DNA from 3 places in the Teredinibacter purpureus genome. Region 1 is predicted to be linked to each of the others. Evidence: predicted binding sites of a transcription regulator. Region 1 holds the regulator's gene; each other region holds the start of a gene.
The links. Region 1 encodes sigma-54, which starts transcription at its own class of promoters, with help from an activator protein. Its sites were predicted from a motif close to TGGCACANNNNTTGCNNT; they were not measured.
Positions count from the first base shown of each region.

Region 2: H5647_RS01030 (CmpA/NrtA family ABC transporter substrate-binding protein) is a predicted target of sigma-54. The motif match lies at 1,280-1,297, and genes of this name have one in related genera.
Region 3: H5647_RS17970 (motility associated factor glycosyltransferase family protein) is a predicted target of sigma-54. The motif match lies at 2,004-2,021, and genes of this name have one in related genera.

Region 1 is NZ_CP060092.1:1,492,515-1,497,279, forward strand. Features, by position in the region: gene rapZ (RNase adapter RapZ) at 1-147, opposite strand, end outside; gene H5647_RS06640 (PTS sugar transporter subunit IIA) at 240-692, opposite strand; gene H5647_RS06645 (RNA polymerase factor sigma-54) at 876-2,408, opposite strand; gene lptB (LPS export ABC transporter ATP-binding protein) at 2,619-3,344, opposite strand; gene lptA (lipopolysaccharide transport periplasmic protein LptA) at 3,364-3,933, opposite strand; gene lptC (LPS export ABC transporter periplasmic protein LptC) at 3,930-4,586, opposite strand; gene H5647_RS06665 (KdsC family phosphatase) at 4,593-4,765, opposite strand, start outside.
Region 2 is NZ_CP060092.1:257,610-262,374, reverse strand. Features, by position in the region: gene H5647_RS01030 (CmpA/NrtA family ABC transporter substrate-binding protein) at 1-1,124, opposite strand, end outside; gene H5647_RS01025 (type 2 periplasmic-binding domain-containing protein) at 1,562-2,527, opposite strand; gene H5647_RS01020 (hypothetical protein) at 3,087-3,458, shown strand; gene H5647_RS01015 (hypothetical protein) at 3,997-4,485, shown strand; gene H5647_RS01010 (hypothetical protein) at 4,488-4,765, shown strand, end outside.
Region 3 is NZ_CP060092.1:4,023,085-4,027,849, forward strand. Features, by position in the region: gene H5647_RS17965 (flagellin N-terminal helical domain-containing protein) at 1-1,572, opposite strand, end outside; gene H5647_RS17970 (motility associated factor glycosyltransferase family protein) at 2,132-4,201, shown strand; gene H5647_RS17975 (flagellin N-terminal helical domain-containing protein) at 4,366-4,765, opposite strand, start outside.

The DNA.
Region 1 (4,765 bases):
TTCGCGAGTGGAGCTTATTTGTTCTATGAGCGCGGGTAAAAGGTTTACAGGCAGGTTGTCTATACAGGTGAAACCTTCATCTTCCAGTAGGTGGAGAGCGGAGGTTTTACCTGAGCCTGATCGACCACTGATGATAAGCAAGTGCATGTGCGGGTATCGCCTTATCTAGTGGGTTATGAACATGATAAGAAAGGGCTATGGGACATTAGTCTTTATTGACTATAGCCAATTTTTTGATATCAGTTTACACCAGCTGCAATACGAAATAGTTCGTGATTGTTGGGACAAGCTCTCAACTCTTCGACATAGCTGGGGTTTTGTAACGCTTCCGCTAGTGTTGCGAGGGCCTGCAGGTGGCTGTCTTCTGCGTCTTCTGGCACTAGCATGGCAAACACTAGATCGATGGGTTCGCCATCAACGGCATCGAAATCTATTGGGGTGTCGAGTGTTAGGCAGGCGCATAGCGTTTCGCCCTTAGTGGCAAAGCGGCAGTGTGGAATGGCGATGCCTTGGCCTATACCGGTTGAGCCCAAGCGTTCGCGCCCCACAAGGTTTTGAAACAGTGCGGTGGCGTCACCTTCGGGCAATGAGTCTGCAAAAATGGTCGCCAAGCTTTCAAGGAGGCGTTTTTTGCTGGCGCCGGTGATATGGGCTTTGCAGCGGTCTTCAGTAAGAATGGAAGAAATTTGCATGAGGTTAAGTTGTTACTAATCCTTTCGGTGGCCTGTGGCTGGGTTAAAAGGCCTATAAAGAGCGGTGCTCTTATGTGTTATTACCCAGCGATTTGGCGCGCATTCTACCAGTATTGTTGCGTGATCCAAGTGTGGAATAGGAATGTAGTTAAAAAAAGTTTCTATTAAGAAAGATAGCGTGTTTTAAACTAGTCGTTTACGTTCGTTTGAGGGAGGGATATGCAGCGATTCTCGGTATTTGGCGATGGTTCTACGCGCCACTTTGATACCTTGTTCGGCGAGTAAGCCGGTAATTTTTGAGTCGCTGAGCGGCTTGCGTTGGTTTTCGGCGGCAACGAGCTTTTTAATGATCGCGCGAATGGCGGTAGATGAGCATTCTCCACCTGTGTCTGTGGCCACGTGGCTCGAAAAGAAGTATTTCAGTTCGAATATACCTTGAGGGGTATGCATATACTTTTGAGTGGTGACACGGGAAATGGTCGACTCGTGCATTTCGACTATTTCTGCGACATCGTGCAACACCATGGGCTTCATGGCTTCTGGCCCATAGTCTAAAAAGCCTTGTTGTTTTTCAACGATACACGTGGAGACCTTTAATAGCGTTTCATTACGGCTTTGTAGGCTTTTGAGAAACCAGCGAGCTTCTTGAAGGTTGTCGCGCAAGAAGGTGTTATCGGAGCTGGAATCTGCTCGTTTCACTAGTGAGGCGTAGCCTGAGTTTATCCGCAGCTTTGGCGCGATATCGGGATTTAATTGGACTTGCCAGCGATTGTTAACTTTGGCAACAAAAACATCGGGTACAACATATTCTGTTTCGTCTGCCCCTATGGATTCGCCGGGGCGAGGGTTCAGGCTCTGAATAACACTGATAACCGATTGGAGCTCGGGCTCCTTTATACGCAGTTTACGCATGAGTTGCTTGAAGTCACGGCTACCCAGTACGTCGAGATAGTCGCGTACTAAGGTTTTGGCTTGCGCTAGGTTGGGGGTATCGTCACTGAGTTGATTCAGCTGAATAAGTAAGCATTCACGTACGTCCTGGCTCAGAACGCCTGGCGGGTCAAACTGCTGTATACGGTGCAGTACGGCGAGAACTTCGTCCATTTCAAGTTCTTCGTGTTGAACCTGTAAACCTGAAAAAATCTCGTCTAATGACAGGCCCAGTATGCCGTTGGGAGCGACGGCGTCTATAAGGGTTTCCGCAATTTCGTTGTCGAGCGCAGACATCGGCGTTAAATTAAGTTGCCAGCTGAGGTGGTCTTGCAGGCTTTCTGAGGTGCCGCGACGAGATTCAAAGTCGTAGTCATCGCCTTCGGGTTTTGAGAGGCCAGAGCCACTTGAAGACGGTTCGTATATGTCGTCCCAACTCGTGTCTACGGCAAGGTCGGTAGGAATGTTGTCGTCATTCCAGTCGCTATCGGGCTGGTCGGGAGCTTCGTTGCTCGTATCACTCGTACTGCTCGTGTTTTCACTACCGTTTAAGGCAGGGTTTTCGCTTTCTTGAGCGGGCGGTTCGCTCTGCTGGGTATTTTCAGTATTGGCGGGAGCGGGTTCATCTATGTCGTCAGATGTTTCGAGCATTGGATTGGAATCCAGTGCTTCTTGAATTTCGGCTTGCAAATCCAGAGTCGAGAGTTGCAGGAGGCGTATTGCCTGTTGCAACTGAGGAGTCATGGTGAGTTGTTGGCCCAGCTTAAGCTGGAGGGTTTGCTTCATAAGGCGATGGCTGATGTCACGACGAGAGTTTGATCAGGCGCCAACCCAAAAGCGGGTGAAAACTAAGCTTGGGGTTGGGGCGTTATGTGTGTAAATCGCCTTTAGTTTAGTCGCGCTGGCGGCCACAAGCAATGCTTTTAAGTGCTTTTGTTAGCAAAGAATGTGCCGCTGTGGCGCAACTTTTTTGTGAGTTGTCAAGCATGAATTGTGTCAAAGAGTAAAGTGTTTGCCAAGGTATACTTCGCGCACTTTTTGGTTATTAAGAACATCATTGGAGGCGCCTTCGGCGATGATATGCCCTTCCGATACGATATAGGCTTTCTCGCAGATATCGAGTGTTTCGCGCACATTGTGGTCCGTTATTAAAACACCGATACCGCGTTGTTTTAAGTGTTGAACAATTTCTTTGATGTCGCTAACTGAAATAGGGTCAACGCCCGCGAAGGGTTCGTCCAGCAATATAAATTGTGGCTCTGTGGCGAGTGCGCGCGCTATTTCAACTCGCCGCCTCTCTCCGCCCGAGAGCGCCATCCCCAAGCTATCGCGAATATGCTGTATGTGAAACTCGTTTAAGAGTTTTTCCATGGCTGCGGTGCGGTCTTTTCGGCGTAAGTCTTTGCGCGTTTCTAGAATGGCCATAATGTTGTCGGCAACGGTTAGCTTGCGAAAAACCGACGCTTCTTGTGGCAAGTAACCCAAACCTTCCCGTGCTCGTTCGTGCATGGAGTAGTGAGTAACATCTTTTTCGCCAATGGAGATTGAGCCTCGATCGGCCTTTACTATGCCCGCAATCATGTAGAAACAGGTGGTTTTACCTGCGCCATTGGGGCCAAGGAGCCCAACAATTTGGCCGTCGTCAACTGAAATGGACACGTCGATAACGACTTTGCGGCCTTTATAGCTTTTTGCCAAATGTTGTGCAGAGAGTGTAGGCATGGGGTTTGTTGGGTGCTCGTTAGGGTTCGACCAGTTCTTCAGTCGATAAGGCTTTAGGGGGGATGACCATTCGTACGCGACGATCGCTGGTGGTCGAGTTTGTATTGCCACCGGCTTTAACCACGGCTTTTTTGACATCGTATTCAATGCGGTTGCCGCTCAAACTTGTCCCTTCTTGTTTAAAGGCCGCATTGTCGATTAGAAATAAGGTCTCGTCGGTAATGCGATACTCTAAACGGTTCGCTTGAGCGGTGACCGGTTCCTGGCCTATGTTGGGTATTTGGCTGAGACGCGCGGGTGAACCGGTAGCCACAACGTGTGAGTAGCTATCGTTTCGGCCGTGTATTACTACGCGTTCAGCGGTGATTTTCATGCTGCCCTGCACAACTATAACGCGACCAGCATAGGTGGTTGTGCCGCTTTGGTCGTCAAGTTCGGCTCTGTCGGCAGATATGTTTAAATCTTGGAAGCGGTCGTCGGGCAAGCCGATAACGTGAACGCTTGCCATGGCTAGGAGGGCACAGCCAAGGTGTCGCAATAGCGAGAGTAGACGGCGAGCGGAATGAATGAAATTAACGTGCAATGTCATGGTGTTTCTTCGCTTGCGCCTGGGTTTCTATGGATTGCGGTAACGCGTTGATGCAGCTGGATTTTACGCGTTTGAAAGTCGGCCGTCATGCCGACTGCATTAATTTCGCCGTAAGGAGACGTTATTTTAACAGGCTCGTCGGTGCGCGCGACTTTTTCTATCGCATTAATACTAAGCGCGTTAGTGCTTAGTTCGGTCATAAAACTGTAGTGGGTAGTTGTATTGAGCGTTGCGTGACTGGGTGGTGCTGTTTGCCAAATGCGTACATTGTTCCAAAGGGTGATTTCTTGTGTGGTACGGATAAGTTTGCCGTCCTCGGCTTCTAGGTGCCAGGGTGACTGCTGTTCGAAAATTGTAAAATGTGGGCTGCTAATTAACGTGTACTCTTCTACGTCATCGTTTTTGTGGGTGGTTTCGGTACGATAGTGTTCTAAGCGTGAGGCCGTAAAAGAGTAGTCGATATTACCGCTGTCGTCGTAGTGCTGAGTAGCGGCATCTTTTGCCACAGCGTAAGGGAAGTGTTGTTGATTATCATCTTGCCATTTGGGGGGCGTGAGTATTTCGTCGGATGAATCCCACAGCATGACGATCACGCTAATGCCTAGGCAAATAAGCAGAAGGTAGAGCCTGTTTTTGGCGATTGCTTTAGCCATAATGAATTAAGTGTCGGTGCGTGTGTATTCATCGAGGGCGCTTTGATAAGTGTCTTGCGCCTTCATAATTAAATCGCATGCTTCGCGAACGGCGCCTTCGCCACCTTTTCGAGAACTCTTCCAGTGAGCGTGATCAACAACGGCGGGATGCGCATTCTGGACGGTTAAGGCTAAGCCAA
Region 2 (4,765 bases), 1.2 Mb from region 1:
CAGCGACGCATTTGCGAGAGATACCAAATGGCATCGGAATAAAATGGGTAGGTCGCGTAGTAACGGTAGAAAACATTGAAGTCGGGTACTTCACGCACATCGCCTTTTTCGTACTCAAATGTGCCTGTCATTGAGTTTGCGATAACGTCTGGATCGGCCCCAACATAGTTCGGTTGTGAAAGGATTTTAACGGCTTCTTCTCGGTTTACATTATCATTTTCATCCAGCCATTGAGCGGCACGTATGAGTGCTTTAACCACGGCAATATGAGTGTTGGGGTATTTTTGTGACCAGCTATTGGACACACCAAATACTTTTTCCGGATTATTTTTCCATATCTCGTAATCGGTAATTACTGGTACGCCGATACCTTTGAATACGGCTTGTTGATTCCATGGTTCACCCACGCAGTAACCGTAAATAGTGCCAGCTTCGAGTGTCGCGGGCATTTGTGGTGGTGGTGTAACTGAAAGAAGTGTATCGGCAGAAATTTGACCAACAGTACCTGAAGCGCCTGGCCCATAGTAACCAGGATCTATACCGCCTGCGGCTAGCCAATAACGCAATTCATAATTATGCGTTGATACAGGGAAAACCATACCCATGTTAAAAGGTTTACCTTCCGATCGATATTTGTCAACGACCGGCTTCAGAGCGCTGGCACTGATTGGGTGAACGGGCTTGCCATCCTTTAGGGGAATATTGGGTTTCATTTGTTTCCAAATGTCATTTGAAACCGTGATGCCGTTGCCGTTAAGGTCCATGCTAAACGCGGTAACGATATGCGCCTTTGTGCCGTAGCCAATGGTTGCACCTAGCGGTTGACCTGCAAGCATATGCGCACCGTCGAGTGCGCCATCAATAACGCCATCAAGGAGCACTTTCCAGTTGGCTTGTGCTTCAAGTGTCACAAATAAACCTTCATCTTCGAAAAAACCTTGCTCATAGGCCACGGCCAGTGGTGCCATGTCCGTGAGCTTGATAAACCCAAAGGTAAGTTCATCTTTTTCTAGTTCCAACTCTTCTGCATAAAGATTCGGCGATAATACTGTAAGCGCAGAGAGTGAGATTGCAGCAACTGTACTCCTTGCCCAAAAATGTAATTGAGTGATGGTGTCGTTCATATTGTATAACCCCCAAAAATCGTGTTGTAAAAAAACAGTGTTCACATTCGCTCGCCGCAAAACGTGGGTTCCCGGATTTTTTTGTGCGATAAAATTGTGCGTAGTAACAAGTCGTTAAAAACTAATGCCGTGCCCTGCAAGTACGTGTAATGGCTATCGCAATTTTCCTGCCAACTGAAAATAATTTGGAAAACCCCCTATGTTTCAACGGCCTACATGGAAATACCTTTTATCGACGAATATACGTTCGCAGGCTATTGTGCACAGCATTGGGGAGTTTTTGTTTGCGGAGGGCGTCATTGCTGAGCATGCGCGAGAGCGGAGTTGGGGGGCACCGGCTAGAAAATGGTGCAGAAGGAATTCGTGAGTGGTATTTTTGGGCTGCAAGGTGGAGCGCTACGAATGCTGTTATTGTAGGAAAGAGAAAAGAATAGGGGTTAGTGTGGGTTATTGTGCTCTTGAACCGTTGGAATACTAATGGGCGCGTGAGGTTGATACCATAGTTTTTCTTCGGTGGGGAACGTCATTTGAGTATTGGGAATATGAAATACATGTCGGTTGTTGAGGTTCGCTTTTCGTATTGATTCGCCTAAATAGTGGTAAAAAATTTGATCAAAAGATCCATCAGCAATTGCTATGGTTAAACCTTTCTCTACGGCGTTGGCCAACGCCCTATCTTCTTGTCGTACAAAAAAATAATAAGCTGTCGGATAATGAAGAGCGAGGCTTTGTTCAATTTCGATATTAATGTCGATATCAATATCCAGATTTGAAAAAAAATTCTCTTCTCGCCATATCTCTATAATTGAACGAGGGAAGTAATCGAACCGGCGGATAGTGAGCATTTTGAAAAGGCTTAACCATTGGGTTGACGTTTCTGTACGAAATTGATTGTTTTCTAATATTTTTGTGTCTGGCCAATCATGGCCTTGCCCAGCTAACATTACGCGAAGTTGATCCACATTTTCAATACGATTAAATCGTGGTTGATCGCCTTTAGGTATAAAAAATATTCGCCAACCGCTTAAGCCCTTAAATAAAGGGATTCGAATAGGAATGAGATCCGACTCTCGTTTAGGTGACGCGTGAAGCCAATGTATATTATAACGATTATGCTTGAGATTATATTCACTCCGGCTTTCTGTTATAGGCGTAATTGAGTAGGGGATCATTTTGTAGTCGGCACCTGACTTGTCCAGAGCAAGCCGCATAAGCGCTAAATAATAGGTATCGAATTGTTGTTGAACCTTTTCAGCCACTAATGGGTAGGTCGCAATAATGGTGTCTGCAATGACAGCTTGAGAGGGGAAGAGGAGGCTCGAAAGGAAAAAGAAAATGCGTAAACCGCGACGTAATGCGGGAGAAAAAAAAGGCCAATAACACGAACGCAGGAAGTGGATCATTACGGTATCAATAATATCCGGGGTGGGTATCAGCCGGTTATGATGGTTGGTGTAGGATTAAGTTTAGCAGAGCCTCAGATAGAGGCGGTAATGAAAATAATGTGAACTGTGATATAGCGCGGTGTTGACATTATTTTTTGGAGCGGACGTTCTCTTTTATGATCGGTATACCTCGCTATAGGCTGGTATGCGTCTAGCGAAAGGCTTAGATGTTATGAAGGGGAACGCTACTTAGCCGAATAAGGTATTAGGCGTAAGGCTGGCCGACTTTCTTCAAGGTTACACGTTTATCGTGTGTCGCTAAAACCCACTTCAAGGGCCGTGTGCGTATTGATGCGGTTCCCCATTTGCCCGTAAAAGAGGCGCAATAATTGGTTGGATAGCGTTTTTAGGTAAAATTACTCGCAACTGCATAAGAGTACTCATGGATAACCGTACTAATGGAATGGTTGGTTTGAACTATACTTGTTAACTGATTCTTCGTATCGTCATTTTTGTAGTGGCATAAAGGCGTTCTTGTGTGGTTCAACATGAACAATAATCCAAGGAATGGACGTTTATGAAAACCCAATTTGTGGGGGCTGCAATGGCCCTTTTTATGGCTGGCTGCAGCGCTGGCCATGGCTATGAAGGATACTATAAATTGGCGAAGGTAGAGCCGAATAACGGCGCCCGTATTCTGTCTCCACCTACGGTATTTACGTCGTCCGTCAACAGCGATAAAATGCTAATGATTGGAAAAAATTATGTTGATGTCGACAATATACGCTACGCATTTAAAAAAATATATTCAAAAAAAATAGGCTATTCACATTATCTTGTGCTTGTGGACGATAATGGCGAGAGCTATTTTTCGCTCTCTGCGGATGGCAATGCGCTAATACAGCGCACGTCAGGCTATACGTTAAGAATGGTTCGAACGGACGGTTAGCATTCTATTCTCTAGAGGGGTGTTGTTTGGAATGGCGCGGTATTAGCCGGTATTATTGATAAGGATTTTATAGTGTCGGTGCTTAACGAGAGTAATTTTTTAGTCCTTCCCTAATACCATCAACAATGCTTTTTTTTACTTTTTACGAAACTACAGGTTGTTGGATGTGCCCGCTGTATTAGTCCCACGAAATGTTTCCTTTTGCTATGGGCAAAACATTTATCGCCTTTTCGCAACATCCCCCCCTTTTTTTCCATACTGAGCGATGTAAAGCTAAGTGTTTTATCCCGGGTTTCGATACGTTGCTCACTTAGGGGTTTTTGGCGTTCGTGGGTTGACACTTGTTGCGCGTGTTGTAGATGTGTTTATTGACTCAATTTTTTAGTTCGCACCTCCACCTCAAATGTCTTTCCAAGTATGGGTGTGTCGAGCCAGTGTTGCTGGGGCCGGCATGTAGGGCGCTGGAGGGTAATGGCTTTAGTTTTCTCGGTATGGGTGAAAATTCTGTGGAGATGTCCGTCTAATGGACGTGAACTGAATGGCGAGAAAAGGTGTATTAGGCGTGTCTCATAATAGCGGAACAGCAGGTGTAGAAAAGGTTGGAAAGCAAGGCGCTAGATTAGTGGGCGGTGTTTATCGTATTGGCTTTATTCTTGTGGTTCTGGCCTGCGAAAGTGGTTTCAGTATGCTCTATTTTTGGGGTTACTGGGCTTTAGAGCAATACCTGTGTCCCGATGGCTACTTTTTTTCGAGTGGCTGTTTTACGTGGTGGTCGGAATCACTCTTTGCGGTGGCAATAACACTGCTCGCTGGTGGCCTATTAACCACCAATATTATGATTATCGGCCGTCTCTATGGACCACGCGCAGTAAAATGGTTGGGCCTTGTTATCGTTGTCGTCACTGTACTGCTTGTGTTGAGGCTAGAGAGCCCCGCAGGCCGGCTGGCCTGCCTTGTTGGGGGTATTGGTATGATGCTCTGTTATGGATTGGTCTTCCTCAAAGAACGAAGCCGTTCAAGGGTATAGCTGTGAATAGAGAGAACTTATTGATGAAAAATGGTTTTGATTCTGTTGAATTTGGCGGTTTTTGGCCGATGAGAAAAGGCGTGGAATTGATGAAGATAGTGTTTCTAATAGTATTGAGCACTACCGTATTGTCCGGCTGTTCTTTGCCTGTGTGCTGTGCAGAACGACCGTTACCGACGCCGCTAGAGATCGTGAGCGTGCCTACAGATGCGCCTAGCGAGCAAATAGAAGCGCTTGTGCGTACATTTTACGATACCCTTGCGTCAGGCCAATATATGGC
Region 3 (4,765 bases), 2.1 Mb from region 1:
GTTATTAATCGCACCTAGATCCGATCGAGCGCTGTTAATTTGCTCTAGCGCCTCATCAATAACCGAGATAGCCGATTGCGCACCCGCCTCGGTGGATACATTCACCCCTGCTATAGAGCCTGCACCTACAGAGTCATTACGCTCTTGCAAGCCCGTATTAGCAAATATAGTGGCCGCTGCGTTATCGCCGTAAGCAATACTCAAGTCACCACTGGTAGAGCTAAGCGCAATACTGTTTGTTGCGTCACCTGCGTAGGCCACTACACCCGTTTCGCTACTGAACTTATTAATCGCTTCAATCACTTCTGTATTTTGAGCGGCTACATCGGAACCAGCAGTAATTGCACCAATTTCAACACCGTTGATAATTAAATCGCCTTCGTTCAAGGAGGCTGCAGCGGAAATACCATGGCCTTGTAAATTGCCTTGATCATCCTGTACATCCAAGCCTAAGCCTTCGACTAATACCAATGTTGCCGTAGAGGCTGCCGTTGCATCCAAACCACCTTCTACTTTTACGCCGGCTTTATCGACACTGGTGTCGGTAAAGACCATTCGGAAGTTAGTGGCTTCTGTTGCATCAATACCCGCGACATCGGCAATGGCTCTACCGGCACCCGCTGTAACAGCGACCGATACGGCATCTTCCTGAGCCAGGACTAGCTTGCCGTTTTCACTAAGAGACGCCGAGACGCTGGTGTCTGCATTAATTTTATCAACGAGTTCGCCAAGATTATTAGTGCCCGTTAATTGAAACGCTTGCGTACGGCCATCACCATCCACAACGGTCAGTACAATGTGGTCAGTACCCGCTACCATACGGCCATCACCTGTACCGCCCGCTTCATAAGACACTAACGCAGAGGCTTCCGCACCCTTGCCATCTAAATCGGCGTTCATTGTGGCCAGTTTTTCATTTAGCGTATCACCGGCCGTTGTATCCATTGCGCTAATGGTTACGTCGTTCACATACAAAGTAGTATCCGTATCCGCTGCAGTAAACGCTGCCAGAGACGTTAAACCGGCAGCTGTCGCTTCACCAATAATATCGCCACCAGCACCACCTAAACTATTGGTACTAAAACTTTGAATGCCGAACTCGATCGTTTGATTTGATTCCGAGCCTACCTGCAAGGCAATATCACCTAAAGAACCGTCCAGTATGTTCTGGCCGTTAAACGCTGTTGTATCGGTAATTCGGTCAATTTCTGATTTAAGCTGTTGTACTTCCGCGTCGAGTGTTGCACGGTCGGTATTGGAGTAAATGCCGTTCGCCGACTGAATAGCCAGTTCCCGCATACGCTGTAAAATGTTGGTGGTTTCGTCCAACGCTCCTTCAGCGGTTTGGATCAATGAAATACCGTCATTTGAGTTTCGAATGGCTTGATCTAAACCTCGAATCTGTGATGTTTGACGATTAGAAATTGCGAGACCGGCAGCATCATCAGCCGCGCCATTGATCCGCTTACCAGAGGCGAGACGCTCGCTCGCTTTGTCCAATTCCATTCCAGACTGAAGCAGCTGGCGCTGGGCATTCAGTGAGGGAACATTACTGTTAACTACTAAAGGCATGATAAGCCTCCCATTCATTAGTTTTCAAAACGCCAGCTGTAAAGGCCCGGCCATTAGTACTCAGATCGTCGTTTCAAAAAGGTCTCGACGTTCCATACTTAGCGTTTCGGCGCCGCACGAATAAACTTTAGTATGAGTGGAAAGTGGTTTACAGCAATGGGGAAGGCAATAGATTTACCTGTTAATTCAAGCGGTTAAGCATTGCCGCTCGAGAAGAATCATAAGTTTTTTAGAGAAAATGAGCCATTTTTACGGCACAACCTCTATATTATTTTTTCGATAGTCCAGCATCCTTCAGAGGCTAACGTTATAACTACGCACATTCGGGCCGTTTGCGATAATTAATTGACACCTAAAATACGCCGAACAGAATACCGAAAGCCCTCGACATTTTTTTGACTCACAGTACTTTTTTATCAGTGATAGAACACTGGCATTTCTATTGCCTATACTGATCTTTAACGTATCAATAGTCGAAACCTTGACGCTAAGCTACGCCCCCCACGCGAAAAAAGGCGTCACATTAAAACGGGCCACACCCGTAAGAAAAAGGACGGTAATGTCGCAAGCGCTCCAACAACTCATACAGCAGGCCGAAGCCCAAAAGATTCAAGCCAACATGAATCTTTGCTATAGAAAAAATATCACACTTTTACAACACGCGTTCCCCTCCCTATATAAACGACTCGAACATCATCGCCCCAGCGGGGTCGTGCTTCAGCTAGACCCCAACGGCGAACTGAACTTGGCCGACACTGCCACTCGACAATACCTTTACAACGAGCCACCGCAACACTACTGCCGTAAGCAGGTAAACCACTTTAAAAAAAAGCAAAACGTACAACGCTTTAAACTCTGTACCGGAGAGGCCTACAACGACCGTCATATCCACCTACAGCACCTGAATACACTTATCGATGCCTATGCCGCGCTTAAAAAACCCGCGCTAGAAACACCTATAACGTACATTCCTAACCTTATTGTAAGCGGCATTGGGCTTGGTTACTCATTACCGCTATTGCTCGACACATTCGATATTCAGCATATTTTTATTCACGAAGCCTGCTTAGATACCTTTCATGCCTCGTTACATACGTTAGACTGGGAACCCATTGTGCGGCATTTTTCTCAACCGCTTCATTCAATCGATTTCTGCGTAGGCAAAAACAGTACACAAGCGTTAACCGACATCGAATTTTCCCTACAACGCATTGGTTTGCACGCACACATTTATTCATTTATCTATTCACATACCACCCGTGCCGCCGAACAACAATTTATTGAACGCTACCTACACGAAATTCGCGCGTTCATTGGTGGCCTTGGGTATTACGACGACGAACAAATAGGCTTGGCACACGGCTACCATAATGCGCGTTCATCCCACCCTGTGTTTGATAGCAGCCAAACGCAGCACCGTACTGCACGGTTAATATTAGTAGGCAACGGCCCCTCGCTCGATGCGCATACCGCGTACCTTCGCGAAAACACCGACAACGCCATTATCATGAGTTGCGGCTCGGCATTAGGCTCCCTGCTTAAAATGGGTATCAAGCCCGACTTTCATGTAGAGATGGAGCGAACCAATGCCATCACCGACTTTTTACATCTCAGTACCCGCCCAGAAGACCGCGAAAACATCACACTATTGTGTTTGCATACGGTTGCGCCTAACGCCATAGCGGCCTTTAAGGAGGTGTGTTACGCCATAAAACCCAACGATGCAGCAACGGCCCACCTTCATAATAATGTCGCCCCAAAAACGTTACATGCATTAGGTTTTTGCAATCCCACCGTCACAAACTGTGGCCTAGCGTTTGCTATTTCTATGGGTTTTAAAGACGTACATTTAGTGGGCGTCGATTTGGGTATGCCTACAACCGGAGGCCACCATAGCGCTAACAGTTTTCACTACGAGATGGAAAAATCACTTACCGATACAAGTAATTTTAAATACGCTTACACCCAGCAAAACAATACGCTGGTAGCGGGCAACTTTGGTGGCAAAGTCAAAACCCATACTGTGCTGAATCATTCCAGAATCGCTATGGAACGGCTACTCGCTATGGCGACCCGCGCATTTCCCGATTTTAGTTGCACTAACACCAACAACGGCGCAAAAATTCAGTACACCCTCAGCGCTGCGATAGACAGTATTCCTCCCGCGCCGTGCTGCGATAAACCAACGGAAATCAACGCCATTAAAACCGCGCACTTTTACCGGGCCACTGGCACGCACTTACCGGAAGCAACAAACACCGGTAATAACACTCACGAACCATTGCTTTCGTATTTTATGAGCATCGAAAAAACCCTCACTATGAGCCATACGCTTTCCGACAACCGAGCACTACAGAATGAGTGCCAACGTATATATGGATTAATTGCCGCCCACAATGACCCGCTCACACACTATTTGCTACGAGGGTCTATTAACTGTTTGTTGGGTGTTATCGTTGAAAACTGCTTGTATACCCGCGATAAGGTGTTATTTCAACAACGTACACAACTCGGTGCAGGGATCTTCAACGCGTTTATCGACAACGTTTACCTTCGCATGAAAACAGAACCCTTTAGACTCGACGACACTCGCGACCCCATACTCGAAAAAATGAGCCACATGCGTTAGCACATACTCTATTCGCTTGCTCGACTACCCTTGGCGCAACGCCCGCCTTTCAACACCTACCTTTCAACACCCAACGACACACGCGTACCGTTTTAATCCGTACGCGTTGCAAAAAACGGCTACCCCGCTAGCGATAACCGTTTAGGTTTTCTGTCGTTAAGAGATTACCCTTGGAGTAGCTGTAAAACCTGCTGGGGCTGTGCATTGGCCTGCGCCAACATTGCTTGGGACGCTTGCTGTAAAACTTGCGCGCGACTTAGCTCAGACGTTTCGGACGCAAAATCGGCGTCGACAATACGTGACCGCGCAGCCGAGGTTTTTTCAGACACATTTGCTAAATTACTCATAGTAAAATCCAAGCGGTTATTCACCGCACCGAGTTCAGACCGCACCGAATTAATTTGCTCAAGCGCAATATCAACAACCGAAATTGCTTTTTGAGACCCTTCCGCAGTATCAATGGCAATACCCGATACAGAACCGCTGCCCTCTGCTACATTACGTTCCTGCAACCCGGTTATCGCGACAATATTACCGGCGTTAGCATTCTCCCCATACTCAATG